DNA from 4 places in the Pelotomaculum schinkii genome. Region 1 is predicted to be linked to each of the others. Evidence: riboswitches for the same ligand, from Rfam matches in the RefSeq annotation. Region 1 holds a riboswitch; each other region holds the start of a gene.
What was found. A riboswitch is a leader RNA that binds a small molecule or an ion and turns the genes downstream of it on or off. The one in region 1 is predicted to bind molybdenum cofactor.
Positions count from the first base shown of each region.

Region 1 (8,069 bases):
CTTTTCTACAGCAAGTGAACCTCCCTGGTACTGGACTATTTTGCAAAGTTCCTCTGCTGAGCATTGCTCTGCTAATAAATGCGGGTGCGAATTCATTCGTACATGGCCCATAAAAAAGCAGAATTAATAAGGTGAGCAGAAATCCCTTAAACTGCTTCACTGCGCAAGTGCGATTGAAACCGCACCCACAAAAAGACTTGGACAAAGCAGGATTCATATTATTATCTCTTCTGCAAGTTTTGTGCCAGCGGCATGTGTTATGGGGCTGACTTGCATCCATGTTTGAAAGCTTATCCCAAGGCGCCCGGCCTTGGGTTTATTTCTGCATAAAACTCATGAAATTGTCCATACTCAAATTTTATAGAGCAACAAAAGACATTAAAGGAACGGAGGATCATGAATGCGGGTAACCTTTCCCCATATGGGGAACATGCATATTCCTTTAAAGGCAATGCTGAAGCGCCTGGGCTTGGATGTTGTGGTACCGCCGCCTTCCAGTAAAAAAACTTTGAGTCTTGGGGTGAAGCATGGTCCTGAATTTGCCTGCCTGCCCTTGAAATTAAACCTTGGCAACTTTATAGAGGCTGGTGAACTGGGCGCCGATACCGTGATCATGGGCGGCGGCTGCGGACCGTGCCGCTTTGGCTATTACGCCCAGATTGAACATGCAATATTAAAGGATATCGGTCGAGATATGGATTTTATTGTGCTTGAACCGCCTGACCGCCATATTACCGAATTACTGGCAAAAATAAAACGAATCGCAGGAAAGAAGTCTTGGTGGGATATTTTCCAGGCGGTTCGCTTTGGCTACAGGAAAGCAAAGGCGGTCGACGACGTTGAAAGGGCGTCTTTCCAACTGCGGCCTCGTGAAACAGTGGTTGGAGCAACGGACGCAGCTTACCGGAAGGCACTGGCCCTGATTGATGGCGCCTGTACCTGGGATGGTTTAAATTACGCGGTGGAAAAAGCCGGAGATGCGCTCAGGGAGGTAATGGTTGACGATAAGAAAACAGTCTTAAAAATTGGCCTTGTCGGGGAGATTTACACCCTGTTGGAGCCTTTTTCGAACCAGAACCTGGAGCGCAGCCTGGGCACTTTGGGGGTTGAAGTGGATCGTTCTATTTACTTAAGTGAATGGGTAAACAACCATCTCTTTGGAGGATTATTGAAAGGCGAAAGACGGAGAAACGAGGTTTGCGCATCGGCTCATCCATATCTGCGGCATTTCGTCGGCGGGCATGGCCAGGAAACAATAGGGTCTGCGGTCCTTTATGCAAAGGCCGGTTATAACGGACTAATCCAGGTGTTTCCATTTACCTGCATGCCCGAAATCGTAGCTGAAAGCATACTGCCTGATGTCAGTTGCGACTTGAATATTCCTTCCCTGACACTGATCATGGATGAGCACTCCGGTGAAGCGGGTATACAAACCCGGCTTGAAGCTTTTGTCGACTTGCTGGAACAGAAAAGGGAAATTGCCTTCAGAGAGCGAAGCGTGGGGTAAGAACCAACCATGATTTTCATCACATGATACCGATGAAAATGCACACTGGGGAGTGACAATGGGGGGGATATCGTCATTTGTCTCACCTGTCTCAAGAATATTGCTCGAAAAGGCTTGACTTGCGGGCTTGGGGTTATCCGGAGCGAACGAAGCACCTGGGTGCGTTCCTTAGCGCGTGCGTTGCATAAAAGTCAAAGCTTAAATAGCGCGTAGCTACCGGATGGCTGTCAGTAGATGCGGTCGGCAAGAGGCTCATGTTTCACAAATGGAGAATTGCGAAGAGAGCGGAGGATAACCCCAAGCCCACTACCCCAAAGGCTTTTCGAGAACCAGTTAACAATGACCTTTACCATAGCGACACACTAACATTTATATTAAGTTGCAAAACTATGGTTCATATTAATTCGCAACCATTGTATATTGTGTTTGAAGAAGGATTATCTTGCTGTTGTATGTATAGAAAACGGGGACTTTGCCGGTTAGTACCGGGAGTCCCCGTTTTTTTTATGTGAGTCTTTTGTTTTAACGTACAATCATGGCCACGTAGCTTACGATCAGAAGGGCGACAATGTTGACCACTTTAATCATCGGGTTGATGGCCGGGCCGGCGGTGTCTTTGGCGGGGTCACCTACAGTATCCCCGGTCACTGCCGCAGCGTGGGCAAAGCTACCCTTGCCGCCGAAATTGCCGTCTTCGATGTATTTCTTGGCATTGTCCCAGGCGCCGCCGCCGGCGGTCAGCATCACGGCCAGGAAGAGACCGGTGATAATTACGCCCATCAGCATGCCGCCGAGAGCTTTTGCTCCCAATAGAAAGCCGACCAGAATGGGGACCACAACCGGGATCAGGCCGGGCAGCATCATTTCCTTGATGGCCCGCTTGGTTACAATGTCAACACAGCGGCCGTATTCCGGCCTGGCTTTGCCTTCCATGATGCCTGTTATTTCCCTGAACTGGCGGCGCACTTCGTTGACCACCTCGTTGGCGGCCCTGCCGACAGCGCCCATGGCCAGTGAGGAGAAGAGGAAGGGCAGCGCTCCGCCAATTAAAAGACCGGCCAGAACCCAGGGGTCCTCGATATTGAAGCTGAGCGCCTCGCCCCTGAACCTGGTGATTTCCTGGGTGTAGGAGGAAAACAACACAATGGCAGCCAGACCGGCGGAGCCGATGGCATAACCCTTGGTTACCGCTTTGGTGGTATTGCCCACCGCGTCAAGCGGGTCGGTAATGTTGCGAATTTCAGGCGGCAGTTCCGCCATCTCGGCAATGCCGCCGGCGTTGTCGGTAATGGGGCCGTAAGAGTCAATGGCTACGACTATACCGGTCATGGAAAGCATGGCCATTGAAGCAATACCGACTCCGTAGATGCCGCCAATAAGGTACGATAGCACAATACCGGCGACGATGGCGATGGCCGGTGAGACGCTGGCCTCCATACCTACCGATAAACCGCTGATGATGTTGGTCGCATGGCCGGATTCCGAGGCCTTGGCGATTGTCTTAACTGGCTTGTAGCGCGTTGAGGTATAGTAATCGGTAAGGAAAACGATGATTAGCGTCACTGCCACGCCCACAATTGCCGCATAGAAATACTGCGGGGTACCGAAGAAATAGGTGGTGGCGGGGTAAAAGCCGATAAGAGAGATAATTGCCGCGGCAAATAAGCCCTTGTACAGCGCGGACATGATTTCCCCGCCCTGGCTCATGCGAACAAAGAAGACGCCGATAATACTGGCGATGATGGCAATAGCGCCAAGCACCAGAGGGTATACCACGTAATGCTCGTTGCCGGGGAAGAATATCTGTCCCAGCAGCATGGCTCCGATGGCTGTAATGGCGTAGGTTTCAAAAAGGTCGGCAGCCATACCGGCGCAGTCACCTACGTTGTCACCCACGTTGTCGGCTATAACAGCCGGGTTGCGCGGGTCGTCTTCCGGAATACCGGCTTCCACTTTGCCGACCAGGTCCGCCCCGACATCGGCGCTTTTGGTATAAATACCGCCGCCCAGACGGGCGAAAACGCTGATTAGACTGCCTCCGAAGCCCAGCCCGATCAGGTAGGTCGGGTCTCTAAAAAGAATATACATGCCTGCCACGCCCAATAGCCCCAGACTGACACACATGAGGCCGGTTACAGAGCCGCCTTTAAAGGCCAAAGCCAGTGCGGCAGGCAGACCTTTCTTAGCTGCTTCACAAACCCTGAGGTTACTCTTTACCGAGACGGTCATGCCTACGTATCCGCAGAGAGCCGAGAAGACAGCTCCGATGATGAAGCCCAAAGTAGTAATCCAGCCCAAACCGAAAAAGAGTAAGACGGCGATGATAATGCCGACCACCGCGATGGTTTTGTACTGACGGGTCAGGTAAGCCATGGCGCCTTCCTGGATAGCCTCCGAAATCTCGATCATGCGTTTATTGCCTTGCGGTTGTTTTAAAATCCAGGATGCAAGATATAATGCGAAAAGAATACCGAGCAATGACGCATACACTGCATAAATAGAAAACCCACTAAACAAAATCCAAACACCACCTTACGAAACCTTAATTTTAAATATAATGAGCGGCAAGCTGACTTTAAAATATGCTGCTACCACCTCCTGCGCAAAATGATGGCCCTTATTTGCCGCCATTACCTCCCAGACAGATTTTTTCATCTGAAGAGGGGGCCTTCAAAAAATAAACCGGGTACTGTAATGGAAATAAGAAAAAACTATTAATTGAAATTATACCCCTTTTTTTACCAAACAATCCATTTTATTATCTATAATAGTCTGGTAGAGGTCTTGAAAAATAAAAAAACCAGGCAATACAAATTTTTGTAATGTCTTGAACTTATACTATTATAGCTTTTTAAACTAAATTTGCCAAACCCTATTTTTATTAGATATTTATTGACTTTATAAATTCCAGTAAATAAAATGATAAAAGAAGCGAAGGAGTCGCTTTATGTTGAAAAATGATTACGCTTTTGTAGATACTAGAGAGCCTTTTATTTTTCAATAGACTTGATCTGTATATGAGTTCTCCGAGCCTGCTTACCTGGGACTTGGTAGTTATGGTTAATGGGCCGGAAGGGTGTGTATGGGAAACCTGCGCACCTCCCACTGCGGAAAGGAGAACACTACCTGATTACCACACACGGTAGATGATGCTTTTCGCATAACCTGCCGTTTTTTATTGGTCGGGTGTAATAGCCTAACAACTATTTACGAAAAAGACCATGAAAAGGTGGTAACTGATATGGAGATTATCTGGCAAGGGATAATTAAGGCCAGCGAAATGCTCTTGCAGGGAAACCGTGAAATCATGCAGATTACCGTGCTGACTATTAAGGTTTCAGGTCTTGCTACCCTGATCAGCGTTATAATCGGGCTCCCTGTAGGTGTATTTTTAGCTTTATCCGTTTTCCCGGGGCGGAGGCTCTTGGTCAGCCTGGTTAATTTCGGGATGGGCCTGCCGCCGGTTGTGGTGGGACTATGGGTGAGTATTTTCCTCTGGCGGAACGGGCCGCTGGGATTCCTCCACCTGATGTATACGCCAACGGCTATAGTACTGGCCCAGGCCATTATTGCCTCACCTATTGTAATAGGCTTTACCATCGCCGCCATCCAGCAGTTAAATCCCAAAATAAGGCTGCAGATAATAGCCCTGGGGGCCACCTGGTGGCAGACCCTTCTGTTCCTGGTGCGCGAAGCCAGGATGGGGCTTCTGGCGGCAGTGATGGCCGGTTTTGGAGGAGTTATCTCTGAAGTGGGGGCCTCCATGATGGTCGGAGGCAACATCAAGGGAGAAACTGCGGTCTTGACTACTGCGACAGTATTGGAAGTCTCCAAGGGCAACCTGGATGTGGCCATAGCTATCAGCGTGATCCTCCTGATACTTGCCTACGGTGTCACTTTATTTCTCACCATCCAACAACAGAAGAGGCCTGTATGAGCAGTAATACTATTATAGAAGTAAAAAATTTAAACCTGACCAAAGGGAGAAAAAAAATTCTTGACATTGAATACTTCTCTCTTGAGGAAGGAGAAGCGGTAGCCCTGATTGGCCCAAACGGGGCCGGCAAGAGTACCTTTATGCAGGTGCTGATGCTTTTGCAACGACCTACCGGAGGAGAGTTGTTCTTTAAAGGGGACAGGGTGGATTGGAAAAAACCTATCGCTTACCGCCGCCGCATGGCCATGGTATTCCAGGAGCCACTGCTTTTGGATACCACTGTTTATCATAACGTGGCCTCCGGATTGAAGCTCAGGGGTTTTAAAGTGGATACCATCCCGGCCAGGGTAAATGAATGGCTGGGGCGCCTGGGAATTTCCCACCTTGCCGGACGCCAGGCGCGCTACCTTTCCGGCGGCGAGTCCCAGCGGGTGAGCCTGGCCAGAGCGCTGGTCTTAGAGCCGGAGGTCCTTTTCCTGGACGAGCCTTTTGTGGCGCTGGATGTTCCGACCAGGGCCGCTCTGACCGCCGAACTCGCCCGCATCTTACGGGATACTCGCATAACGAGCGTGTTTGTGACCCATGATTATAGTGAGGTGCCCCTACTGGCCGAGACCGTGACGGTCCTGGAGCAGGGGAGGATTATCCAACAAGCTTCTCCCAGAGAGATTATGACCAGACCGACCAGCCGTACCGTAGCCTCTCTGGTAGGGGTTGAAAACATGATCCCAGGTAAGGTGGTAGGGACTCAGGATGGGGTAGTGTTTGTGCAGGCCGGACCTCATCGCATTAAGTCTATAGCGGCTGTCCCGGTCGGAACTAATGTTCTAATCCTGTTACGGCCGGAAGACATCAGAATTTTTAAAGGTGTATCCCGTCATGGGGATAATAGTTTTGGCGGCAAAGTTTCCGAGCTTTTGCCACACAACTACCTGTATAAAGCCGTAATTGACTGTGGTTTTCCGCTAATCGCCTTTGTGAACCCGGAACAGGTTATGGGTGGAGAAGTGCTGGCTGATAATGAAATTACCGTCCAGTTCAGTCCGGATAAAGTACACCTGATTGGACAGTACGATTAATATAAAAAATGGGACGCTAGCGCGGGCGCCACACGTATCATGAAAATACCAGCCGATGTAGGCGCCATTTCAATCGCACACGGCGCGCCAGCGCCGAACTTGGGCATATAATGTAGCCTTTGTGCGAATGAATTCGCACCTGCATTTTCAGAATAGCGCATGCAAAAGGCTCCGGTTCCCGGAGCCTTGTTTTTATTGTATAGGAAATTATGCTTTTCGAAGTTTGTGGATAAGTGTAGAATTATGGTATGGAAGCAAATGGTAGAGAGCAGATAGAGACAATTAAAATCAAGCAGATCTTTGCTGACCACTGGGAAGAATTTAAAAAAACTAATTTGCAAAAGATTCCCAAAGATCTAGTTGAGAGTGTCATAGAATCTGTTGAAAAGATGTTAAAGTGTGGTGACCCACGGTACGGCTATGCTAAGTATATTTGCCCGGAATGTGGCAAGCATCAAAGGGTTGTAGGATTTTCATGTAAGAGCCGGTTTTGTAATCGATGCGGTAAGATTTATATAGATAATTGGGTAAACAAACAGGTTGAAAGGATTATAGATGTAGGGCATCGCCACACGGTGTTTTCTATTCCCCAAGAATTAAGGGGTAAGTTTTATTGGCATAGAGAACTGCTAAAAGATCTGAGCGACGGAGTTGCAGAGGTAATTCAATACTGGTACAGGAACAAGTCCAAAAAAATGGGTTATGAAGTTGGTATAATTACAACAATTCATACCTTTGGACGTAATTTAGGTTTTAATCCTCACGTTCATGCCTTGGTAACGGAAGGTGCAATAGATAAGTTTAAGAATTGGAAAGACGTGGGGTATATTCCTTACAATTACTTAAGGAAAAGCTGGCAGAAAGTAATGCTGGGAATTATTCAAAAGAGATTTGGACGTGAGCCGGGGATAAAGAAGCTAATAAATGAATTATACCGTAGATATCCAAAAGGTTTTTACGTACATGCTAAAAATAGGATGAGAGATGCCAAGGGAGCGGCGGAATATATAGGCCGGTATTTAGCCCGGCCAGCAATAGCAGAGTCTAGAATAATTGGCTATGATGGTGAGAAGGTAAAGTTTTGGTATATTGATCATAGGGATGAACAAAGGAAAGAGGAAGAGCTGCATGCTCTCGAATTTATTGGGAAACTGATTATGCATATACCTAAAAAGCATTTCAAGATGGTCAGGCGATATGGCATTTACCGTCGTGATCTTAACAAATTGGCTCAAAAAATAGTAGGGCTTTATAAATACCTGAAAACGAGAATAAAAAGTAAGCTGAAGCCGGCCGCGGCAAAAAAACAGACGTGGAAAGAACGATTGATACAAAGTTTTGGTAAGAATCCCCTTAAGTGTCCAAGTTGCAAATGTGAGATGGAACTCTGGGTGATTTGGCATCCCCGTTATGGCTACATTTATGATGCCATTGCTGATATGAAGAAGGAGTGTGTTGTGGAGGATGGCGGGCAAAACAGACGAAATATGGGACGAAGATGTAATTCCATTTCAGGACGGCCCAGAGGACAGGGAACATCACAGGT
Region 1 is NZ_QFGA01000002.1:5,048-13,116, reverse strand. It holds gene Psch_RS11060 (tetratricopeptide repeat protein) at 1-18, shown strand, start outside; gene Psch_RS11055 (CoA protein activase) at 401-1,507, shown strand; gene Psch_RS11050 (sodium-translocating pyrophosphatase) at 2,030-4,024, opposite strand; molybdenum cofactor riboswitch at 4,521-4,641, shown strand; gene Psch_RS11045 (ABC transporter permease) at 4,749-5,444, shown strand; gene Psch_RS11040 (ABC transporter ATP-binding protein) at 5,441-6,523, shown strand; gene Psch_RS11035 (IS91 family transposase) at 6,772-8,069, shown strand, end outside.

Region 2 (8,069 bases), on a different contig from region 1:
AGAAAATACCCTCATCATTTCCAAAGCGGCCGTAACCTATGCTGCAAATTACCTCAACACACTAGGTCAGAGCGGGGCCGCAAAACCGGCAAATATTGAAGGCGGCAACAGCCAAATTCAAAATAATAAACAAACCAGCGGTGCAGGCGCAGGCGCCGCTAGCGGTAGCAGTAGCAGTAATGGGGCTGCCGGCGCTGCAACAAGTTCCAAGGATCAGCAATCGACGATTTTGGTGATGGGCCAGTCAGGACAACCGGAACCGAGACAGGTGACCCTGGGAATGTCAGACTTAAGCAATTATGAAGTTGTAAACGGCCTTAACGAAGGAGAAACAGTTGTAGTTGGCTCTCTCAGCCAGACTTCAACTTCAACTTCAACTTCTACTTCTAATAGCAGTACCAGGAGTAACCAGGGCGGCGGCATGATGGGCGGTGGCCCACCCCCGGGAGGACCCTAATCAGCAATCTGTCAAACTAATCTGAAGACCATTTTGGCTTCTGTCATACATCCTCCGTTGACGCCGCTTACGATGTGAGTAATCTATTATTGAATGGTGGTGCCGTATGCCGGATAAAACTACTATTGAACTAAAAGGCATTAAGAAAATATATGATATGGGGGAAAACAAGGTCTTCGCTTTGCGGGGTATAGATTTAACCATCAAGCAGGGAGAAATGGTTGCGATAATGGGTTCCTCCGGATCTGGCAAGAGCACGCTGTTAAATATTTTGGGCTGCCTGGATAAGCCTACTGAAGGTACATATTGTATCGATGGTGAGAATGTATCCGAATTAGATAAGAGTCAGTTGGCTGACATCCGTAAAAGAAAGCTTGGTTTTGTGTTTCAGGGTTTCAACCTTTTGGGCAGGATGACCGTAGGCGCTAATGTTCAACTACCCATGATCTATGCCGGAGTAGATAAGAAAGAAATGGCAGCCAGGGCCAAAGATGCCTTGAGATGGGTCGGCCTCTCAAAATATTTTAACCACTATCCCAACCAGATGTCAGGAGGTCAGCAGCAAAGAGTCGCCATTGCCCGTTCTCTGGTAAACAACCCTTCTTTGATCCTGGCGGATGAACCCACCGGAGCCCTGGATTCAAAAACAAGCATAGAGATTATTGGGGTTATGCAGAGGCTGAATCAAGAAAAAGGGATAACCGTGGTGGTAGTTACCCATGATCAGGAAATCTCACTTTACTGCCGGCGTTTAGTTATGATCAAGGATGGTCACATTATCAACGACGCTCCGGTATTAAGCCAGAGGAATGCCGCTGCGGATCTGGCGGCATTTCCGGTAGAAGCGGAGGTGGGACTATGAATCTCGCCAACAACTTTGAGGTGGCCGCTAACGGGATCAAGGCAAATAAGTTAAGGGCTTCCCTGACCATGCTTGGCATCATTATCGGGGTTGCGGCTGTTATTATTATGATTGCCGTGGGGCAGGGCGTCACCCAAAAAGTACAGGATCAGATTTCGAGCATGGGCTCCAATCTATTGATGGTTTATCCCGGAACCGGGCAGGGGCCGGTCAGGGGCTCCGGGGGTAGTGTCGCAACCCTTACCCTGGAAGACGCTGAAGCAATCGCTGAAATAGATTCGGCGCTCTATGTGGCGCCTGAGCTAAGTTCAAGCGCCACCATCGGGTACAACAACCAAACCTGGACATCTACTTACAACGGAACCACCCCCGAATTGCTGTCGATCAAAAACTGGACAATCAGCGCAGGGTCATTTATTACCGATGATGATGTAACGAACATCGCGCCGGTGGCAGTTCTGGGCAAAACGGTGGTAGACAACCTTTACCCCTCCGGAGAAGATCCGATAGGCACAAAAATTAGAATTGATAAAATAAGCTTTACCGTTGTAGGTACCCTTGCCTCCAAAGGCTCCTCCATGGGCGGTCAGGATCAGGATGATGTTATATATATTCCTATCACCACTGCACAAATAAAACTATTGGGTGTAAAGAGTGTCCGTCTAGTCGATGTTCAGGTCGATAAGGCGGAGAACATGGCTGCCGTCCAGAGTAATATAGAAAGCCTTTTAAGGCAGCGGCACCGCTTGGAAGGGACTGCCTCTGATGATTTTAACGTGCGCAACCTGGCTTCCGTACTTGAAACGGTTGAGAGCACCTCTGCCATATTGACGCTCTTTCTGGCCGGTGTGGCTTCCATATCACTGCTGGTGGGCGGTATCGGGATCATGAATATCATGCTGGTTTCTGTAACTGAAAGAACCAGGGAGATTGGTTTGCGCATGGCGGTCGGGGCAAGTGAAAGCGATATCCTCAACCAGTTTCTGGTGGAGGCGCTGGTGCTGTGTCTGTCAGGGGGGATTATAGGGATTCTCCTGGGTGTAGCCGGGTCTAAAATCATTGCCATGGTGGCCGGTATGACGATGTCGGTCAAGGCGTACTCAATAGTAATCTCCGCGGGTTTTTCCGCGGCAATCGGAATTTTCTTCGGCTATTATCCTGCGAAGAAGGCTGCGGGATTGGATCCCATTGAAGCGCTGCGGTTTGAAAAGTAGATGTGTATATCTATATAAACCCAGATTAAATTCAGGGCCGGTATGTTCAAACGCCGGCCCTGAATTTTTTTAGAAGACTAATTTTTAATGCTTTGGGGAAGTGACGGAGAGTAAATGTACAGATGATTATAAATGTTACTTAGTGTCCAAATATTAAACAGTTGACTTTCATTTGCAATGAGGTTTTTCGTAAGTACACATGTAACTAATCCCATTCATTATAAGTGAAAACAAAAACGGCAGTAACTATAGCGGGTGCTGAACAAGCCTTAGAGCCTTATTTCATAACGGTTCACATAATAATCAAAATTTTTTTTAAAGATAGACACATTTGGTAAATATATTTCAGAAAAATAACCTTGGCTGGCATGAGCTTTGCTTCTATACATTATCGTGACGTCATATAAAATCCATAAAAAGGGGGAAATACAAAACCTTCTAAAAACAGCCTCGTTTTTGATTGCGTGACGTAGCGGGATTTGAGTTCTTCTAAAAAAAAGGTCCAAGGCTTGACAGGTGTGCAGGGATTGAAAAGGATATTTATGGTGTATTGCTTGACACAAAAATTTGATTAGTGAAATAACAAAAGGAGGAAGTATCATGTTAGATTTTCAACTTTTCCAGAGGAGTCGTATACTCATTCAACCGGGCAGCATAGCTCAGTTAGGCGAATTAATAGAGTATTTGGGCGCTAAGAAGCCGATGATTGTAACAGATAAGAGCATGGTAAATATGGGTATTCTCGATCAAGCAGTAGCGGGCTTGAAAGAAAGAAATATGGAATACGTTACCTTTGATGAAGTACTGCCGAATGCGCCGACGGAATTTATTGAGAAGGCCAGCGAGATTTGTAAGAAAGAAAAATGTGATTGCGTAGTAGGTCTCGGCGGCGGAAGCGTAATGGACAGCGCTAAGGCTGTAAACGTCTTGAGATTTAATGAAGGGAAAATCCTGGACTATGTAGCGCATCCGGAAAAGATTGTATTTTCACCTAACTGCGTCTTGATACCCACTACTGCAGGAACAGGCAGCGAATTATCTGACGGGATGATTATTATGGGCCCTGATCATCAAAAGTATACGATTCTTGCCTATAACTGCGGATCGGAATACGCAATTATTGATCCCGCTATATTGACCAAGTTACCTGCTCAATTGACAGCATCTACGGGAATGGACGCCTTCACCCACGCTATAGAATCCTATACTTCAACACTTGCGAATGATCTGACTGATCTGATCTGTGAAATGAATATTGCTACTATTGCGAAGTATTTGCCGATATGCGTTCATGATCCGGGCAATTTAAAAGCAAGAAGCAAGATGAGTATAGCAGCAGCAATGGCAGGCTGGATGTTAGCTTACCCTCACGCTAACACCGGACACTCAGTCGGACAAACACTAGGCGGATTCTTTGATGTGCCTCACGGACACTCTGTTGCATATGCAGAACCTTGGACAATGGAATATAATGCGGAAGTAGTGCCTGAAAAGATCAAGTATGTAGCTGAATGTTTGGGAGTAAGGTTTACAGGTAAGGAAACATCGAAAGAAATCGGTGCGAAAGCAAGAGACGCTTTCATTGATTTCAGAGACAACACGTTAGGGTTAAAACCTGCCACTGAGTTCCCTTACGATGAAAGCAAGTTCGAGGAAGCTGCAAAGGTAATTGAAGCGGATATATTCCAGCTTTTCCAGCCCAGAAAGATTACTGCTGCTGAAGCGCTTGGGATTTTAAAGAATATTTACAAAAAATAAAAGTTCTATCCGTAAAAAGCAGTTGGTCTTTAGCGGTTAATTGGGGTGGCACAGGTTTGCAAAACCACCATCGTCAATATGCAACCCTGTACCACCCGCTGACCGTACATCCTTACAGTGCATATATGGCGATTATGATGAGCATAAATTTAAATAACTAAATCTCATGCTTTGCAGAAAAGCCGCTAAAGAGCTATAACAAAATTTTGTGGTTTTTCCTGAGTGTACAGGTAATTAAAAAATGATACACCCTGTATACCCTGGAGGCAGTACATCCCTGGTTTGTATGGTGTGTAGGAGAACGTTATTTGTCTAATTGTCTTAATGTTTAAAATAGTTAGGAGGTTATTTGGATGTCTGATAATTATGCAACTGCCAATCCGGCGGGTTTAATCGTAATGGTTTTTTACCTGTGCGCCCTTCTACCAGTACTAATTGGCATTGCTCCGGCTTCAGCCCTCATCATACTTGTGCCGCTGGGTTTGGTAGGCAGTATCGTGCAGTTTATTGCCGGAGCCATTGAACTCAAGCGCGGTGATGTCGTCAACGGCAACATAACTTTAGCCTTCAGCGCCTTTATGTTCTATGGAGCCATCTCCTTTATGTTTAAGTTCTTAAACGTTGGACCACAGGATACCTCCTTAGTAGACGGCTGGGTGTTTTTGAGCATGGGCATCATTTTGCTGGGTCTAATTGGACTTCCCATGAGAGCAGGCTTTGTCCCCGGACTTTTCTTTGTCATTACAGTCATCTTCTTCGGACTCATGGGCTTTGGCAACCTTCTCGGCATGCCGGTTTTAACTAAAGTAGCCGGTTGGGTTGAGATTATTGCCGTTATTTCATTAATTTGGATTATCATTGCAACCATAATCAATACCGCTTATGGCAAAGAAGTCGTTTCCCTCGGGCCGCCCTGGATTAAGACCGTGCCCGCAAAAGAAGGAGTATCTGCATAAAAGCATATTTAAGTGAACAATTATTTCCGAGTTAAACAGCCTACAGCAATTGCCATGGTTGTTAACCGCTAGGTATAAATGGAAACGTTTGTGCCTCCCTTCTTGGAAAGGAAATATTGATTTCATCAAACATGATTTCAGATGGAATTTTTAAAAAGGAGGTACTGCGATTTCAATGGCTGATAAATTTATCAGAGTAAAAATGGATTCAAAGACAGTCGTTTATGAAGAAAGAAAAGACCTGGAGTTGTATGGCGGCCGCGGTCTTATTGATAAGATTCTAACCGACGAAGTAGACCCCACCTGTGACGCATTGGGCACCGGCAACAAACTTATAGTATGCGTAGGGCTTTTAAACGGCACGGCTGCCCCGGCCAGTGGCAGGATCTCAGTCGGCTGCAAAAGTCCGCTGACAGGAGGGGCTAAAGAAGCCAATGCCGGCGGCACCGCAGGCGCGGCCTTTGCCAGATTGGCGCTTAAATGCATTATTATTGAAAACGCACCCGCTGGAGATGCCTGGTATATTTTAAAAGTGAACAAAGACGGCGCGGTATTGCTGCCGGGCGATAAATATGTGGGTTTGGGCACCTATGCCACAGCTGAAAGGTTAATGCAAGATTATGGTAACAAGGTAAGTGTTATGGCCATAGGCCCAGCCGGCGAAAGAGGCTATAAAATGGCTTCAGTCCAGGTAAGCGATCCCAGCGGCCATACCGCCCGCGCCGCCGGCCGGGGTGGTGTCGGAGCGGTCATGGGTTCCAAGAGGATCAAGGCCATCGTCTTGGATACGGAAGGCGCTAAACTTGAGGCCGAGTATGCCGACAAAGAAAAGTTCATGGAAGCTAATCGGAAATTCGTTGAAGGTATTAAAGGACATCCCATTTCCGGAGGCGGTTATCCAGCCATGGGCACAGCAGCCGGAGTCATGGGTGTCAACGCTCTGGGCGCCCTGCCGACGAAAAACTTCAGCGACGGCAGATGGGATCAAGCAGAAAACATCAGCGGCGAAACCCTGGCTAAAAACTGCAGTGAAAGAGGCGGCCGGACCGGTCACGCCTGCCAGCCCGGCTGCATCATCCATTGCTCCAATGTTTACCACGGCCCGGACGGCAAATACCTTACCTCAGGCCTGGAATACGAGACCATCGGTCTGGTTGGTTCTAACTGTTTAATATCCAACCTGGACACGGTTGCCAAGATTGACCGCATGTGCGACGACATTGGTATTGATACCATGGATACGGGTGCAGCCATAGCTGTTGCGATGGAGTCTGGGAAAATCGCCTGGGGCGATGATGAAGCAGCAATTAAGCTGGTCCAGGAAATAGCGGACGGCACAGAATTCGGCAATATCATCGGCAACGGCGCGCTGGCTGTTGGTAAGCGCCTCGGTGTAAAGAGAATTCCGGTTTCCAAAGGGCAAAGCTTTGCCGCCTATGATCCAAGGAGCTTAAAAGGAACAGGAGTCACTTATGCCACTGCTCAGCAGGGAGCCGACCATACCTGCGGCAACTCGCTTGGTACCGTTGAACAAGTTAATCCATACGATAAGGCAGGCCAGGTTGAATTATCAACCATGCTGCAGGTAGCTTTTTGCATGAATGATTGCACGGGTATGTGTCTGTTTAATACTTTCTGCACCACAGAAGAACCGTACCTGCTGGCGCTAGTTAATATGTTCGCAGGCAAATTCGGTGGTGAATGGACTGTCGATAGATTGATGGGCCTGGGCGTCGAAGCGATAGCGCTGGAGAAAAAATTCAATGAGGCAGCTGGTGTGCCCAAAGTCGATGTCCCTGAATTCATTAGGACTGAAGTTCTTCCGTCAAGCGGCGCCGTGTTTGACATTACGGATGAAGAATTAAGTCAAGCGATACCTTTCTAAGCAATTAGCATCCAATCAACAAGTTAACATTATTAATCTACAGGTGTAAACATCAAAGGGTGAGGTCATTGACCGTCGCCCTTGATGTGTGCATTGAATGAATTGCAGGGAGGAGAATGAATGTGGGTTCTGAACCTGCCAGTCCAATTACGGTTAAATTCAAGTCATATGTGACTCCTTCGGAACATGTTGAAGGATTTGAATCAGGTAAGGAATTTCCATTAAAGCTGCGTGCTGCCATTACATTAGAGGAATTAGTTCAGCAGTTATTCAGTAAAAATAGAAATCATATAGGGTTCAAGGTTGTCAACGGGAAAGTCGTAAAAGATAAAGTTTTATCAGACGGAGATTTAATAGAAATATACCGTCTCATGGGTGGCGGTTAAAGTGTGTCAAGATGTTGGAGGGACGGTCTTGCGACGGCGAAGTGGGGCTTGTTTTGTTTGCGGCAGCAGCTTAAACAAATGTCACAGGAAGCGCCCCTCCGATATTCTTCTGGTTCAGGTATCCATCTATATCCCGCGATAAATGTTAGTTGGTAAACATTCAGCCATCTGGATTGCTCCGGGTGGCTTTTCCCCCCTGGTAAGTCAACATATGGACTGTGTTCAATAAAGCATAACATAAATACTTATATTGTCACATAAAGCTATAAATACTCAATTTAATTGGGATACATCACCAAATAATAACAGGCAATAGGCAACTTAAAACATATGGCAGCAAAATTAATTAATGTTAGAATTGTTGGACAAGTTGTGGTATCATATAGTCGGATAGCGGTTTATAATTTCGCGGTCTGGTTGTTATAGGATGCGCTGACACTCATTACCTTTTCAGTTTGATGGACATAATTATATTATCCAGGGGGAAAGGTGGCAGAGAAAATGAATGTTAATGGCTCCTTGTTGTTACAACAGCATCTTGCTCAAATACT
Region 2 is NZ_QFGA01000001.1:2,260,345-2,268,413, reverse strand. It holds gene Psch_RS10530 (HlyD family secretion protein) at 1-457, shown strand, start outside; gene Psch_RS10525 (ABC transporter ATP-binding protein) at 564-1,319, shown strand; gene Psch_RS10520 (ABC transporter permease) at 1,316-2,533, shown strand; gene Psch_RS10515 (iron-containing alcohol dehydrogenase) at 3,134-4,291, shown strand; gene Psch_RS10510 (acetate uptake transporter family protein) at 4,645-5,247, shown strand; molybdenum cofactor riboswitch at 5,260-5,376, shown strand; gene Psch_RS10505 (aldehyde ferredoxin oxidoreductase C-terminal domain-containing protein) at 5,423-7,132, shown strand; gene Psch_RS10500 (ubiquitin family protein) at 7,255-7,518, shown strand; gene Psch_RS10495 (sigma-54 interaction domain-containing protein) at 8,008-8,069, shown strand, end outside.
Region 2: it holds a riboswitch for molybdenum cofactor, as region 1 does, so the genes downstream of both, Psch_RS10505 (aldehyde ferredoxin oxidoreductase C-terminal domain-containing protein) here and Psch_RS11045 (ABC transporter permease) in region 1, are expected to answer to the same signal.

Region 3 (8,069 bases), on a different contig from region 1:
GGGGTTCTAATTTTGGCGCAACCACCAACCCCTATTGCATTTTAGACCAACCTTATCAATTTGATTTTTACGATGGAGGCGGTGTAGATATTGCCTTCCTGGGCATGGCGGAGATGGACAGCGAGGGTAATATCAATGTCAGTAAATTTGGGCCACGTATTACAGGTTGCGGCGGCTTTATCAACATCACTCAGAATGCCAAAAAAGTGGTATTTTGCGGTACGTTTAAAGCTGGGAAGTTAAAAGTTGGTTTTGACGGGGGTAAGCTAAATATTATTAACGAAGGTAAAGTAATGAAACTGGTGCCAAAAGTTGAACAGATTACTTTTAGCGGTTCCTACGCCCGCCAGACTGGTCAAAAGGTGCTTTATGTAACCGAAAGGGCAACCTTTGAGTTGACAGCGGAAGGTGTCATGCTTACTGAAATAGCGCCGGGGATTGATCTTGAGCGTGATGTGCTACAGCAAATGGCCTTTAAACCATTAATTTCGCCCTCATTACGAACCATGGATAATAGAATCTTCCTTATTGCCCCCATGGGAATAAAACATAATCAATAATCCGAAGATTAAGGAGTAAAATCATGCCCACCGTGCCTGTTACCGCTGGCGAGGTCAATGAGGCGAACAAGGTTGCAAAGACTGTCTTCCCTGTATGGTTAACTACACCCTCAGGGAAAGAGTTAATATTTAAATTTAAGGCTATCCTGGACAACTATTTGGAAGAATTGACCTTACTCTTGGCAGAAGAACTGGGGAAAAATCTTGAAGAAGCCGGCGGAGACACTCTTAAGGCCATTGAAGTTATAAAACAATCTTTGACCAAACCAAGCCGGGTATATCATTGGGGAGTCTGAAATATTGGGGCGGTTAATGTGTGCATATCCGTTCCCATCTCTGATTTTCCATAAGATATAATCAAATAAAGCTTATTTTTGGCAATAGCATTAAAAGACAACTAATCTAAATAAGCTGCCCTATTATCATAAACCTGCGCCAAAATTTTTAATCTGATTTAGGCGTGGGTTTTTTTGCCCTTATTATTGCTCCAGCGCTAGTAGTTCTTATGAAAAAATTTCCTTTACGTAAACTTTTCTCCGTGCTTCCATTAGTCTGGAATTTTTCTTGTTTTTCGTAATCTAACAAAATGCATGAGATATCAAACCATATCTTGTTTCCTTTTCCGGCAACCCGGAAACAGAACAACAAATCAGCCCAAAATAAAATGGCATGATATTTGCTCTATTTAAAATCATAAAAATGCTCTGACAAAGGGGGGACAAAAATGACAACCTTCAAATTAAACATGGAACATACTGTATTTTATTGATTTTTGCAGTGAACTGTTAAAGTAACGGTATAAAAGTCGGGCTCGTAGACGAAGTAGAGGTTGCACTCAGGAAGCCAGTTTCAAGGTTGTGGATTTTTGACTAATAAAGGAGTGTTATGGATGTCAACGGCTTTTGGATATTGGGGTAAAGTACTTGAAATAGATCTAAAATCCCAAACAACTAAAGAGGTTCGTCTATAGACATATAAAACGTATAACTTAATATCATAAGTCCGAGTTTACAAGGCTGTCAACGAGAGTTAATGCCGAGTTAACCATTGGGTGAAAAGGGAAACTTTTTTGCCTCCCGTGTTTGGAAAGGGCTGGGTTAACAGTGTATCTACATAGATACAATTGTTTACTAATGCAAACTGTGTTTCTTTGCGTATTAACGGACTAAGGCCTTGTTTTAGTCCGTTTTTATTTTTTAAAAAACGAAAGGTGGTTAATCAATGGGTTTACAGAAGCTGTGGCTCAAAATCAATGGTGCTGACAGAATGGTCGTTTGCGACACTGAGGAGTCTCTTGCAAGAGTACTCAGACGGCAGGGACTGACTGGCGTCAAGGTGGGCTGCGATGCCGGCCAGTGTGGAACATGTTCAGTTATACTCAATGGCGAACTTGCCAGATCATGCGTCAAGCAAATGAAGACCATCGCTGATCGCTCTAAAATCACTACAATTGAGGGTATAGGTACACCTAACAATCTTGATCCGCTCCAGCAAGCGTGGATAACATATGGCGGAATACAGTGCGGTTTCTGCACACCGGGATTCATCGTTTCTGCAAAAGCGCTATTGGACAAGAACCCCAACCCAACAAGGCAAGAAGTACGTGCATGGTTCACGAAGAACAGGAACATCTGCCGCTGCACAGGTTACAAGCCTCTGGTAGATGCAACGATGGCAGCTGCAAAGGTAATGCGCGGTGAAGCAACGATGGATGATATAACTTATAAGGTTCCGGCCGACGGAAAAATATACGGTACGCGTTTCCCAAGACGCGAAAGCGGTATAGCCAGGGTAACCGGTCTTGCCAACTATGGTGATGACATGTCTCTGCAAATGCCTGAAGATACGCTGCATCTTGCATTGGTCATCCCTGATGTGGCACATGCCAAGATCAAGAGCGTGGACTATTCTGAAGCTCTCAAGATGACAGGAGTAGCGGGCGTGGTCACGGCTAAGGACGTAAAAGGCACCAACCGCATAGCATTTCCGATAGGACATCCGCGGGCTGAATGCACCGGCCTTGAACGCCCTATAATCTGCGATGAAAAAATATTTAAGATCGGTGATGTTGTTGCAGTAGTTGCTGCAGACACACGCGATCACGCACGCGCTGCAGCAAAGGCAGTCAAAGTGGATTACGAACAACTGCCGCAGTATCTGAATCAGCTTGAAGCGATAATGCCCGATTCTGTGCAGATTCATGAGGGTGCGAACAACATCTACCTCAAGTGGCCGCTCAAAAAGGGCGCAGATACAAAGGAAATAGTAGAGAAAGCCGAAAATGTCGTCGAAGGCAGCTTCTATACGCAGAGAGAACCTCACCTGGCGCTGGAGCCTGACTGTGCGCAGGCATATATAGGTGATGACGGCATGCTGACAATACAGTACAAGAGCCAGTTCCTTTATGGAAATATAAACATGATCGCTGCCGGCATCGGTGTACCGGCCGAAAATATCAGGATTATACAAAATGAAACAGGTGGATCATTCGGATATTCCGTTTCACCTGTAACGCCGGCATATGCAGCGGTTTGTGCTCTGGCGCTGGGCAGGCCGGTATCGATCGTACTGACTTATCCTGAACACCAGATAGTGACGGGCAAACGTTCGGCGTCAAATTCCAATGTGCGCCTTGCATGCGACAAAGACGGCAAGATAAAGGCTTTAGAATACAAGCTTTGCTATGAGACAGGCGCTTATGTCGAATATACGCAGATACTGCTGCTAAAATCCCTGGTGTGCATGGGCTTCCCCTACTATATCCCGAATATCCGCGGCGTGTCGATGGCGGCATTCTCGAATTTTAGCTATTGTACAACATACAGGGCGTTTTCATTTGTACAAGCGTTTACTGCTTCCGAATCTATCATTGACATGATGGCTGAGAAGCTGGGCATAGATCCGTTTGATTTCCGCTATAAGAATATTGCACGTCCTGGTGAGACCTCATCGACTGGCCATGAGTATAATGAATATTATTATCATGAAATGATGGATATGCTGCGGCCTAAATACGAAGAGGCTAAGAAAAGAGCGAAGGCTGAGAGCACTCTTGCGAAGAAGCGCGGCGTAGGCATATCGATTGGCGCATATATCCTCGGAGATCCTACCGACCATGCCAGTGTGGCCCTTGAATTATGCAAGGACGGCAGTTTCGTCAACCACAACACCTGGCAGGACGTGGGCCAACATGCTGAAGGCAGTTGCCTGATGCTCACATATGAAGCTCTCAGGCCTTTGAATGTTCCTTTGGAAAAGATCAGGCTCGAAGCGAACGACACCAAATATTCTCCTGACACAGGTTTGTCAGGCGGCAGCCGCATGCATTACTATGCCGGAGCTGCCACAATTGACGCAGCGAACAAACTGATGGATCTTATGCGCAAGAAAGACGGCACATACCGTACTTATGACGAGATGGTGGCCGAAGGCTTACCAACAATGGTAGAAGGTTATGCATCTTCACCCCAGGGAGTCACCAAGTTCCTCGATGCGAACACTGGTCAGGGATTTGCCTACCACGAGAAGCTCTACAGCATATACATGGCAGAAGTGGAAATTGACTCTGTCACCGGCAAGACGAAGGTGTTAAAGGCGACATGTGTGGCTGACATAGGCAAGATAGGTAACCTGCAGGGTGTTGAGGGCCAGGCATATGGCGGGATGTCACATTGTGTCGGCTTTGCGCTCAAGGAAGATTTCAGCGATCCCAAGAAGCACTCTACTCTTAGAGGTGCCGGAATACTCGAATGCGAAGAAATGCCGGATGAGATCGAGCTCATTTGGCATGACAGCGTCAGGAAATGGGGGCCTTTCGGTTCTGGCGGCTGTTCGGAGAACTTCCAGTCTTCCTTCCATGTAGCTATCATTAATGCCATCAATAATGCTGTCGGTGTGCGCATTTACGAACTCCCGGCCACGCCGGAGAAGGTCAAGGCAGCCATGGAAGCAAAAGCTACAGGCAAGGAGCTCAAACCCGAAAAATATTACCTTGGGTTGGACCTGTACGATGAGTTAGAGTATCTTGACGCACATCCTGTGCCGGACGAAGAGAACTTCTAAGCACAATGACACCAGCATGACCGTTCACAGAAATAAATTTGCCGGGCTACACCTGTTACAGGTGTAGTCCGCGCAATATTTATGAGGGATGATATGACAAAATTTGACTATGAAAACTTTGCCAAGGATTGCCTTCATGGAAAACTGCCTCCTTGCAGTGCGGCATGTCCATTGAACCTTGACGTGCGTGCATTTGCCGAACAGCTTCAGGCGGGCAATTTTACTGCTGCATATAAAATATTGAGGAATAAGGTCGTTTTTCCGGCGATAGTGTGCAGGGTATGTTCGCAGCTGTGCAGATCCCGTTGTGTGCGTGGAGGGCATGATGAGGCTATATCTCTCAGAATGTTGGAACTGGCCAGCGTGCGGTTTACCGATTCAGATGAACCGTTGCGGTTCAACCTGCCCAAAAAGAACAAGCGCATTGCCGTCATAGGCGGTGGGCTTGCAGGGCTCACCTGTGCTCTGCGATTGGGCGCAAGGTGCTACGACGTGACACTGTACGAGCGAAGCGGCAGAGTAGGCGGCCGTTTGTGGGACATGCTGGACCCCGGGGTGTTTTTGCCCGAGATTGAACGGCAGATGCAATATGTGCGCTGCAATATTGAATTGAACAGGGAAATAAACAGCTTGGAAGATATAGAGTTCGATGCCGCATATATAGCTACTGGAAAAGGCGGAGAGCATTTTGGCCTTCTGGATGGTATCGACGAAAAATCGTTTGGCACAGTACGCCCTGGTGTGTTTATTGGAGGCGGTGTGCTTGGCGCGGCTCCAGTCGAGGATATCGCGCAGGCCTCAGTAGTGGCGCACTCTATAGAAAAGTATGTAAAGATAGGCAGGATGGACGGCATGCCCGAGTCGTTCATGATCACAGAGACCAAGTTGAAAAAAGATCTGTCGAATGTTTCACCCGAGGCTGCAGTAAAGCCGCATCAAGGTGCCGCATATGACCGCGATGAGGCCGTTGCTGAAGCAAAGCGCTGCCTGCGCTGTAACTGTACGGAATGCAAGGAAGGCTGCGAGCTTTTCAGCTATTTCAGTAAACCGCCGCAATTGATGGTAGCGGAGGCCATAACTACGTTGTCTTCAAAGAGCGGGCTTACGCGCCAGCACTCCACCCGTACCATGTCTTCGTGCAATCTTTGCGGGCTGTGCGGCAAAGTATGTCCGCAGGGCATAGATATGGGTTCTTTCTTTTTTGATTTCAGGCATTTCAAGTTCGAGGACAAAGTTTACCCGCCTGCATTCCACGACTTTTTTATTCGGGACATGCTGTTTTCAAACAGTGCAGCGGCAGTTTTCAGGCTTGCTCCAGGACATACGGCTGCCCGATATATGTTCTTCCCGGGTTGTCAGCTTGGAGCGAGCGACCCCCGATATGTGACACGATCCTACGAGTATCTGCTCGAAATATTTCCGGATACGGCAATAATGATTGGTTGTTGCGGCGCGCCAGCCGATTGGGGTGCGGACAGGGAGTTGAACGATAGTGTCATAGCTGGCATAAAAGAAAAATGGGATTCTTTCGGACGACCGGCAATCATATTTTCCTGCCCGACATGCCAACTGCAGCTGCAAAAATTCCTTCACGAGGCAAACGGTATTTCTCTTTACGAGGTGATGGCCGAAAAAGGATTACCCGGGGGAAAAACAGAGCCGGGCAGGAAAAGCATGTGTGTCTTCGACCCCTGCGCAAGCAGAAATAATGTATCTATGCAAAGAAGTGTGCGCCGTATGGCATACATGTCTGGTGCTAATATTGAGGAACTGCAGTTTCACGGAGAAAAAGCGCAGTGCTGCGGCTGGGGCGGGCATATAGCCAAAGCTAACCGGAATTTAGAGGAACGCATAGTCCAAAACAGGATAAATGCAAGCGAAAACCCGTATATAACCTATTGCACAAACTGCCGTGACACGTTTGTACGGGAGGGCAAAGAGTGTGTGCATATATTGGACATAGTGTTCGGACTGAACGGAGGCGGTTTTGCTCCGCCATCACTGGGGACCCGCAGAAAAAACAGGTTGATTGCCAGAAACATGCTTTTAGAGCATGTCTTTGGCGAAACATCAGAGGAAATAAAAGAAGATGGATTCTCGATGAAAATTGTAATATCACCTCATATGGTAAAAAAACTGAACAGTTCATTGATACTTGAAGAAGAAGTTGCAGCAGCTATAGAGCATTGTGAGTCGACTGGCTGCAAGCTTTACGACCCCGAAAAAAATTGCTATATCGGTCATTTTAAAATGGGTATCATAACGTATTGGGTAGAGTATGGGAAGAACGAAGACAAATATATACTCTTAAACTCTTATTCGCACCGTATGGAAATACTTGAGGAAAACAGATTATAGACAGGCTATCCGGAGAACCGGCAAAGATGCTTTAAACCATGGGAGACAGTCTATGAAAGAGATAATATGCTCAAAATGCAATGTGCCTTTGGAAAGCAAAAAGGCGAAGTTTGGATACCTGGGCCTGGTTTTTGACGCTGAAGTTCCCAGATGTCCGGTGTGCGGGCAGGTGTATCTGTCAGAGAAAATGGTCCTTGAAAAGATAGCGAAGGTCGAAACCACTGTGGAGGACAAATAATGAGAGATACTGCCAGCCTGTGCCCCATATGCCTGAAGAAGGTGCCGGCTCATTACGACATAGAAGGAAACGATGTATACCTTAAAAAAAACTGCCATGTACATGGGGTTTTTTCTACAGTTGTATGGCGCGGTGACTTGGAACACTGGCTAAGATTCCCGCCCTGGCATGAAGATACCGGCAGCTGCCCTGACCGATGCGGGCTATGTGCCTCACACCTGCAAAGCACCTGCTGCATAGAGATTGAGGTAACATCAAGGTGCAACCTCAGTTGTGCATACTGCTTTGAAGATGGACTTGCCAAAGAGCCATCCGTCAGTGAATTGTACGATCTGTTCCAAAAATTTGTTTCAAAGGGTATGACGTTTTTGCACCTTTCAGGCGGCGAACCGACAATGAGGGACGATCTGCCGGACATTGTAGATGCTGCGGTGCGCGCAGGCTGCCAATACATCCAGCTAAATTCCAACGGGATACGCCTTTGCGAAGACCCGCCGTTCGTAAATAAGCTGGCAGAAGCCGGGCTTTCCTTTGTTTTTATGTAATTTGACGGTACTCGTGACGATATTTATGTTAGGATGTGCGGAGTACCGCTATTGGGAAAAAAACTTGAAGCGATAGAAAACTGCTCAAGGCATAATTTGGGTGTGGCACTTGTGCCCACGCTGGTACCCGGCATAAACGTCGATAACATAGGCGGCATAATAGATTCGCTGTGAGGAATTCACCTGCTGTGCGCGGTGTGCATTTTCAGCCGGTCAGCTATTTTGGGAGATATCCGAAAGTGCCGTCCGATGAAATGCGAATAACGCTGCCGGAGCTTATCCGAGAGATAGAAAAACAGGCCGGGG
Region 3 is NZ_QFGA01000003.1:504,723-512,791, reverse strand. It holds gene Psch_RS18730 (acyl CoA:acetate/3-ketoacid CoA transferase) at 1-560, shown strand, start outside; gene Psch_RS18725 (aldehyde dehydrogenase family protein) at 584-856, shown strand; molybdenum cofactor riboswitch at 1,549-1,669, shown strand; gene Psch_RS18720 (molybdopterin-dependent oxidoreductase) at 1,782-4,622, shown strand; gene Psch_RS18715 (pyridine nucleotide-disulfide oxidoreductase/dicluster-binding protein) at 4,716-6,980, shown strand; gene Psch_RS18710 (DVU_1557 family redox protein) at 7,033-7,218, shown strand; gene Psch_RS18705 (radical SAM protein) at 7,218-7,763, shown strand; gene Psch_RS18700 (hypothetical protein) at 8,003-8,069, shown strand, end outside.
Region 3: it holds a riboswitch for molybdenum cofactor, as region 1 does, so the genes downstream of both, Psch_RS18720 (molybdopterin-dependent oxidoreductase) here and Psch_RS11045 (ABC transporter permease) in region 1, are expected to answer to the same signal.

Region 4 (8,069 bases), on a different contig from region 1:
CTTGCTATTGCCACCACAGCCATCCGACATTACTGCGATTTTCACTTTTCACTCCTCCTGTTTGCCATTTATTGGTAGTGCTGCAGCCATATGGCTGCAGCACTACCGCCGGCAATTACTATTATCATTTGTTTAAATGGAATTCAGGCTCACATCGCGCCCTAAAGAGCCATGTCGGGACCTGTAGATTCAACCGGATTTTCCGCGATATCATCAAGCGCTTCAAAGAGGTCGGAGCCGAGGAAGTATTTTTCAGGTTTAAGCTCTTTTCCTTGCGCCTTTGCTTCCATGGCTGCTTTCACTTTATCCGGAGTGGCGGGGAGATCGTAAATTCTTACGCCGGCGGCATTATTGATAGCGTTAATTACTGCCACATGGCCTGCAGACTGGAATCCTTCGCAACAACCGACCGAGCCAAAGGGAGCGGTTTTTCTGGGGGAAGGGACGCTTTCCAGATATATATCATCAGGAATATCGTCCGCATACAGGAAGCCGCACCGCACAAGGCTGCTGTATTTATTATTGTCAATGTACTTTTCCGAAAGCGCAAAACCGATGGAGTGGGTCAGGGCGCCGTATGCCTGCCCTTCAACCGCTTGGATACTGCCTATAGCGCCGATGTCATAGATCATTTTCATGGCCACGACTTTTGTTTTACCTGTGGCGACTTCCACTTCAACTTCCGCAAGGAAAACGGCGTAATTGTAAACAGGAGTGGGATCGCCGACGCCTGTGTTCGGATCAAGGTCGACAGTGATATCAGTGGTATCAAATACTCCAAGATATTTAGTCGGGATTCCTTCGGCAACCATTTCCGCATGGGTGCGGTAAGTGCCATCATCTTTACGCATCGCGTTAAGCAGTTTCTTCGCTGCATTAATGGTAGCATTGCCTGCCATATAATGTGAACGGTTGGCTCCGGCAGGACCTGTTTGCGGACACTGTGCCGTATCGTTTTGCACCAGTTTGATTTGCCTGTAGTCGAGATTCAATTCTCTCAAGCTTTCATGGGTAAGGACCAGTGTACCCACATCGCCGCCCTGACCCTGGTCTTCCCAGGTATTGTAATGGGTGATCGTACCGTCTTCATTCAGCTCAAGAGCAACTTCCGCATGGTCCGCCGGCCCCCCGGTAACATTGTAACCGCCGAAAGCAAGACCTACGCCACGTTTCTTTTCAGGCGTGCTCTGGGCTTCCGCCCTGGCCTTAGCCTCTTCGTATAGGGGACGGAGCCTGTCCATAAGTGTGGTAAAGGGATATTCTTTAAATGGATAACTGTTGATGTTGGTATCCCCCGGCCTTGCCAGGTTTATATACCTGAATTCAAAAGGATCGATACCGGCTTTTTCCGCCAGCATATCAACTATTGCTTCAGACATGGTGTAAGCCTGTGAATTGCCATAGGAACGATAAGCGGTACCAAAAGTCTGGTTAGAGAAACCTACTCTGGCCAAAGCTCTTACATTGGGGATGTTATAACTAAAGCCTGCAAAACGAATGGCTTTTGATGCAAGAATGGCAGCCATTTCAGTATAAGCGCCATGGTCATAGGCAAAATCAAATTCAAAACCGGTAATTTTTCCGTTTTTGTCACAACCCATTCTGGCGTTGGAGTAATGGGCGGCGCGTTTGCCAGAAAAGGCATTGTGTTCCGCATAGCTCATGGTCAGGGTGACCGGGGCTCCATCAAGGGCCAGGGTGCAGGCCGCCGCTAGAGCGGAGCTGGCTGGAGATATACTAGAACCAAAGCTGGCGCCCGTCGGATTTTCGATAACCCTGATCTTACCATCAGGCAGTCCCAGGCCTGGTGCAAGTGTGATGAGCGGGAAGAGGAGAGCAAGTGTTTTGTTATGAATACATACGTTACCGTCTTCATCGATATAAGCCTGGGTAACATCCGGCTCCATGATGAGGTGAGGCTGGCTGGTACTATAGAAACTGCCTTCAACAACATAATCGGATTCAGCCAGAACATCACGGGTATCTTCACCTTTGAAAAGAGGCATTCTCAGATACTCATTGGGTATACCTTCATGAATTTCTGTTGCCCCAGGGGCAACGGCATCCAGATAGCTCATGTAGGCCGGCAATTCCTCCAAATCAAGTTTAACCTTTTTCGCTGCGGCACGGGCGCGTTCTTCCGTTTCCGCCGCTACAACGGCGACTACATCGCCATATCTGAATACTTTCGTATCCGCGATAATAGGACGCTCAAAGCCATCGGCTTTAGAGCGGGGATGGGCTACCGGCAGCATAATCCTGTTGGTCCCTTTGATATCTTTGGAGGTGATCACTTTTACCACGCCGGGCATTTTTTCCGCTTCAGAACAATCAATACCTTTAATAACGGCATGGTTCAAGCCAGGCTGTACAATGGCCAGGTGCAAGGTGCCGGGCGGCATTTTCAGCTTGATATCGTCGCCGTAATCGCACAAACCGGTAACTTTGGCAAGCGCGGCCGGGCGCGGGACGTTCGTGCCGTAAATACGTCCATCCGGGGGAGCCTTGAAGGTAATGTCTTCCATAGTGGCTTCGCCACGCATGACTTTGGCCGCTTCCATAACCGCGTCAACAAGCGGTTTCCACCCCGTGCAGCGGCAGGCATTGCGGTGCACCGTGAACCAATGGCGCACCTCTTCTCTTGTGGGATTCGGATTTTGATCTAGAAGCCCCTTTGCAGATACGATAAACCCGGGGGAACAAAAGCCGCATTGCACACCACCGTAAGTAATCCAGGCCTGTTGCAGCGGATGCAAATTGGTTGGAGTGCCAATTCCTTCAATGGTTACTATTTTACTAAAATCAGGAACGTCTTTAATTTTCTTGATACACGAGCGTACAACTTCACCTTCCAATATAACACTGCAAACACCGCATTGTCCAGTTTTGCAACCTAACTTCACCCCCGTCAGGCCAACTCTTCTGAGCACATCCGCCAGAGTGTCTTTCTCAGGATCACAAACCATCATTCTGTCTGCTCCGTTTAAGTTCAACCAAATTTTCCTTAAAGCCATAAATTCTCCCCCTTTCATTTTTTGCACTTTGCAGTTGGTGTACTTACGACTTTAATTAAGAATAACTTGAACATTCATAAAATAATTGGATATTTCGGCGAAACCAACTTATGGCTACCACCCATAGAAAGGGGTTTGATATCTGTCAGATTTAAAAATAAAGAAACCGTCCCTAACCTGTTGCCGGTTAATGGGCGGTTTATAAATATCACGCATGAAAAAGCATAACAAAACCTGTCTTTTTTGCCGGCAATTTTACAGTGCTGCTTGTGAATAATCTTCGGCGCCAGTATTACAAACATTAATCGCAGTTTTATTTGTTCTATTTTTATACAATAAATTCATATATATATTTCTAAACCTGGAAGGTGAAGTCATGGAAAAACCTTTGAATTCGTTGATAAAGTGAGATTGATCAAAGTAGCCTAACTCATTTACTATATCAGGAACACCCTGCCAGTCCTCCTGCATAACCATTCTTAGCGCGTTTTGGAAGCGAACAATACGGCTATAGTGTTTAATGGACACACCATAAGTCCTTTTAAAATTTTGCCTGCAATATCTTTCAGAATAACCGGTCTCTCTTTCAATATCTTCAAGTTTAATATTTCCGCGCGATAAGCAGATAAGGATAGCGCAGTATTCTGTGAAATCGGGGAAATATGTCTCATCTATCAAGTTAGACATGGCATAGTTCTGGAAAAGCTTTATCCGCTCATTCATGCTATCTTTCATAGCAATTTTTTCAATAATGGATGAATTAACAAAAACATCTTCCAGTTTTAATACGTTGTTTTTTAGATCACCCAAGCGGGCCTTGATATTTTTTATGCCTACCACAGAATAGGGCTTAAAACCAAAATAAGTCGTATTTGGCTCAAGCATGATTTTCGCCCATCCTTCATGTATGCCCCATATCAATGCAGCTGGATTGTTGGGGTTGCACTTAAAGATTATATTCACACAAGCATCCGGTACGATACCGATAAAATCATCCTGTGTATCCCTCGTAGTAAACTGATAGTATACGGCATTATTTTTTATGCAGATAGGATTCCAATTTACTAATTTTTCCCGGTAATTATACATAGCGGAACTAAGCCAAGGCTGGTGGGGCGGCGGTATCGCGCGTAATTGGGCGTTAATATTTTTATACTCCATAGAATCAACAACCCTCCTGTCCATCAATTACCCCTGGCAAGGGCTTTCTTTGGTGTTTCCTGTCCATCAGCCAACTGCCTGCATCTTAGTTTTTGTTGCGGTTGTCCCGGATAATTCGCTTTGCCGGTTTCCAGAGTTCCGGTGATGTATCTATTTGAACTGGCGCCAAGATTAAATTTCCCTTCTTGATGTTTCTGGAAAGCACAGGAACAGAAAATAGCGCTTTTTCAACCAATCCCGGTATTTCTTCAGCAGCCCAGGCGGCTGCCAGTACTCTGACAGCCAATCTGTCCCTGCCGTTTTCCGGCAGTAAAGATGCCTCAAAGTCCACAACACCGTTTACTGCAAAAAGGACCTCGTCCAGTATGGACAAACTAAGCAGCTCGCCCCCCGTTAAGGTGATTCTGCCCTGAACCCGGTCCCGCACGCAAGACATACGCTTCAGCACCGTACCGCAGGGGCAGGGTTCGGGCATAAACCGGGCAATATCTCCGGTACGGTAACGGATCAGGGGCATACCCCGGCGGGTTAGCGTTGTGAAAACCACTTCCCCTTCTTCCCCTTCCGGTAAAACTTCGCCGGTCAAGGGATTGATTATTTCAAAAAGCAAATCCGCCTCCCGCAGGTGATAGCCTGCCCGCGCTTCACACTCGACGCCGCCCCCCAGGCCCATTTCAGTCATGCCATAATGGTTGAAAACACGGCAGCCCCATGTTTCCTCCAAAAACCTTACAATCGCGCCGGGAACGTGGTCCGTACTCAGCAGCAGGCTTTTCAACCTGATCTGGTGTTTTCTTTTGTCAGACTGCCGGCAGCGGGCGAGTGCCAATACTTGAGTCGGAATCCCGACTAGGGAGTCAACCTGTTCCACGGCCATAATCTCCAAGACAGCCTCCGGGTCCCGGACCACCCCGTAGGGAACGGGTTTCACCTGCATGCGGCGCAAACCATCAGCCAGCAGGTCACCCACACTGCCGGGCGAGTATCCGGGCAGCAGGATTAACACCTTGTCGCCCGGCTGAACCAGGGTGGACATACCATGCTGAAAAAAGTCCCTGGTCAGTTCCTGATCCGCGGCTGTAAAATATATTCTCTTGGGCAGGCCGGTGGTGCCGGAAGTGTCCAGGGTTACCACCCGGTTAATCTGATCCTGTGAAACACAAAGCAGTTGCAGCGGGTTTTGTCTGATATCCGCAGGAGTAGTAAAAGGTAATCCGCCAAGATCCTTTAAGGACTGGAATTTATCTATGCCGCACCGCGCCAAACGGCGCCGGTAAAAGGGGCTCTTGTCGCGAGCGAGGGTCAGAGTCTCCCTTAGTTGCTGAATTTGATAAGTCTCTATGATGGAGCGGGTTAACTTGCCCAAACTGCCATTGTGCCCTTCTATCTTCGCGAGTATCCAGCTTTCCAGAGGTGTTTTTTTGTACAATTTGCCGACCGCCTCTACAAGGTCATATTGTGATGCATGCCATGGCATCTTTTTTATAGACGTCCAGTTCAAAGGACATCTATAATAAAAATGCAGTTACCCCTGTAGGAAACTGCATTACTAAAAAGGATATATCTATATTATTATATAGAATATATACTTATAAGTATTTCCTTTCCAACAGGAGGCGCAAATGTTTCCAGCTACACCCTAACGGTTAACAACCATGGCAATCGCTGTAGGTTGGTTAACTCGGAAATAAATATTCATTATTTAAATAAATGAAAAATCCTTTTGCTATTTATATTTTACACACTAGCAAAGTATATGCCAATAAACGGACTCACTCCCACAATCCCAAAACATATCTACTTTTTGATGAATTTTTATAGACCCGTCCCTGACTGGTTAACAGTACAGGATATTTTTTGTGTCTAATTTTTGTACATATTTTTGAGGTTTTTAATTATTGAACAGCAACACAATAAATCCCAATTTTTTTAAAGCAGTTCAAAGCAATACTTCTTCAATCAACAAAAATGCATTTTTTATCTGGAATCGGCAGCATCAATCAAATGTATGAAAAGGGCTTACTTCCCTCATCCGGGAGGTAAGCCCTTCTCGTGGCAATCTAGCCAATTTTATGTTTACTAAAAAGCATTTTCAGTTTCTTACTACTATTAATTTTATTATATAATGTTGTCCTGCTAATTCCTAAACGCTCAGCAGTCTTACTTAGATTGCCGTTTTCCTCACTTAATAGCAGCTCAATAACTATTTCCTCACTCATTTTCATTAAATTATTGGATCCATTTTTTGTGTTTTCGATTACCCTTATTTTATTCTTCAGAGTCTTGTAATTATAGGCTTTAACTATTTTCTCAGGAAGATCACAGAGAGATATTTTTGTCCTGCCACTTAATAAAACTATAGCTCTTTCAATTACATTCCTTAATTCCCGTATATTGCCACGCCAGGAATAGCAGGTAAGCGCCTCAAAAAACTCGTTATCAATTTCTTTCACATGCAAATTGTATTCTTTACTAAATATATCAATGAAATGTTTTGCCAATATGGGGATGTCGTCATCTCTTTCGCGCAAAGACGGTAATTTTAGTGTAATTATGCCGATTCGGTAATACAAATCCTCTCGAAAATTACCCTCATCAGCTTCCTGCAACAAATCTTTTTTTGTTCCCGAGATAAGCCTAATATCTATAGGTATCTCTTTAATCCCACCAATTCTACATATTTTATTAGTGGAAAGAACACGCAATAATTTAATCTGAATATTTAGAGGCATACTTTCAATTTCATCAAGAAACAGGGTTCCGCCGCAGGCTACCTCCAACTTGCCTGGCTTGCCATTTTTAGAAGCTCCGGTAAAAGCGCCGGACTCATAACCAAATAATTCACTTTCCACCAAATCATGCGGTAAAGCGCCACAATTAATTGCAACAAAAGGGTTAATTTTTCTTGGACTCTCATTATGAATAGCCTGAGCAAACAACTCTTTGCCAGTACCACTTTCCCCAAATATTAAAACTGGTGAAGAAGATTTTGCAACTATTTTAGCCTGGTTTTTTACATCTATTAGATTATGACTTTTTCCAATGATGTCATTAAATGTATAATCAGCCTCATTTCCCTGCAGGGTATTATTAGCATTTTTCGCATTTTCTATAAAAATTATTTTCTCTTCGTTACTGGTATGGTTAAGTATTTTCTTTGTTGATACGAAAAAACGTTTTTTTCGACCATTGACATCTAAATATATTTCTTTTTTATGTCCGGAATCATTTACGATATTGTTTTGTAAAGTAGAAATATATTTTGCAAGATCAGCTTTAATGTTTGACTTGTCAAGCCCCAACATCTCTACTATCTTATCATTATAATGTTCGATTTCGTTATCATTATTAACATAAACCATACCATGAGGCAAATAATCAATGGTGCTATTCATGGCAAGACTAATTGTATCCAGTTTCCCCATGGTATCCATAATAAAATTTATACTGTCAAAGGTTTTAGCTAACAATGTCACCAACATCAAGGTATCTATAGTATGCCTATGGCTATAACTTGAAATATTTATTGCCCCAATTACCTCGCCCTTAGAGTTATGAATAGGTGCGGCAGAACAATAAAAGTTATGGAAATAAAAGTTAAAATGCTCAGGTCCCAATACTTGTACTGATTTATTCTCCCGTAATGCAAGGCAAGCCGCATTAGTTCCCACCTCATTTTCCGCTAAACCAGCTGGGATCGGACTTCTAACACCCAATTCCCGGTGTAAAAAATTAGTATGGGCAATTAATTGAAGACCCTTTGCCTCGCTATCAAATATTTGCACAGATAAACCCTTTTCTCTGGCCAAACTTTGCACTTCTATAATAATATCGCCAAATTTTTTGATAAAGTCATGATTATCTAAGATTTGCTTCTTAATTTCCTCTTTAGAC
Region 4 is NZ_QFGA01000001.1:2,252,093-2,260,161, forward strand. It holds gene Psch_RS10475 (NifB/NifX family molybdenum-iron cluster-binding protein) at 1-45, opposite strand, end outside; gene Psch_RS10480 (molybdopterin-dependent oxidoreductase) at 162-3,014, opposite strand; gene Psch_RS10485 (helix-turn-helix transcriptional regulator) at 3,270-4,175, opposite strand; gene Psch_RS10490 (DVU_1553 family AMP-dependent CoA ligase) at 4,261-5,604, opposite strand; molybdenum cofactor riboswitch at 5,759-5,874, opposite strand; gene Psch_RS10495 (sigma-54 interaction domain-containing protein) at 6,236-8,069, opposite strand, start outside.
Region 4: it holds a riboswitch for molybdenum cofactor, as region 1 does, so the genes downstream of both, Psch_RS10490 (DVU_1553 family AMP-dependent CoA ligase) here and Psch_RS11045 (ABC transporter permease) in region 1, are expected to answer to the same signal.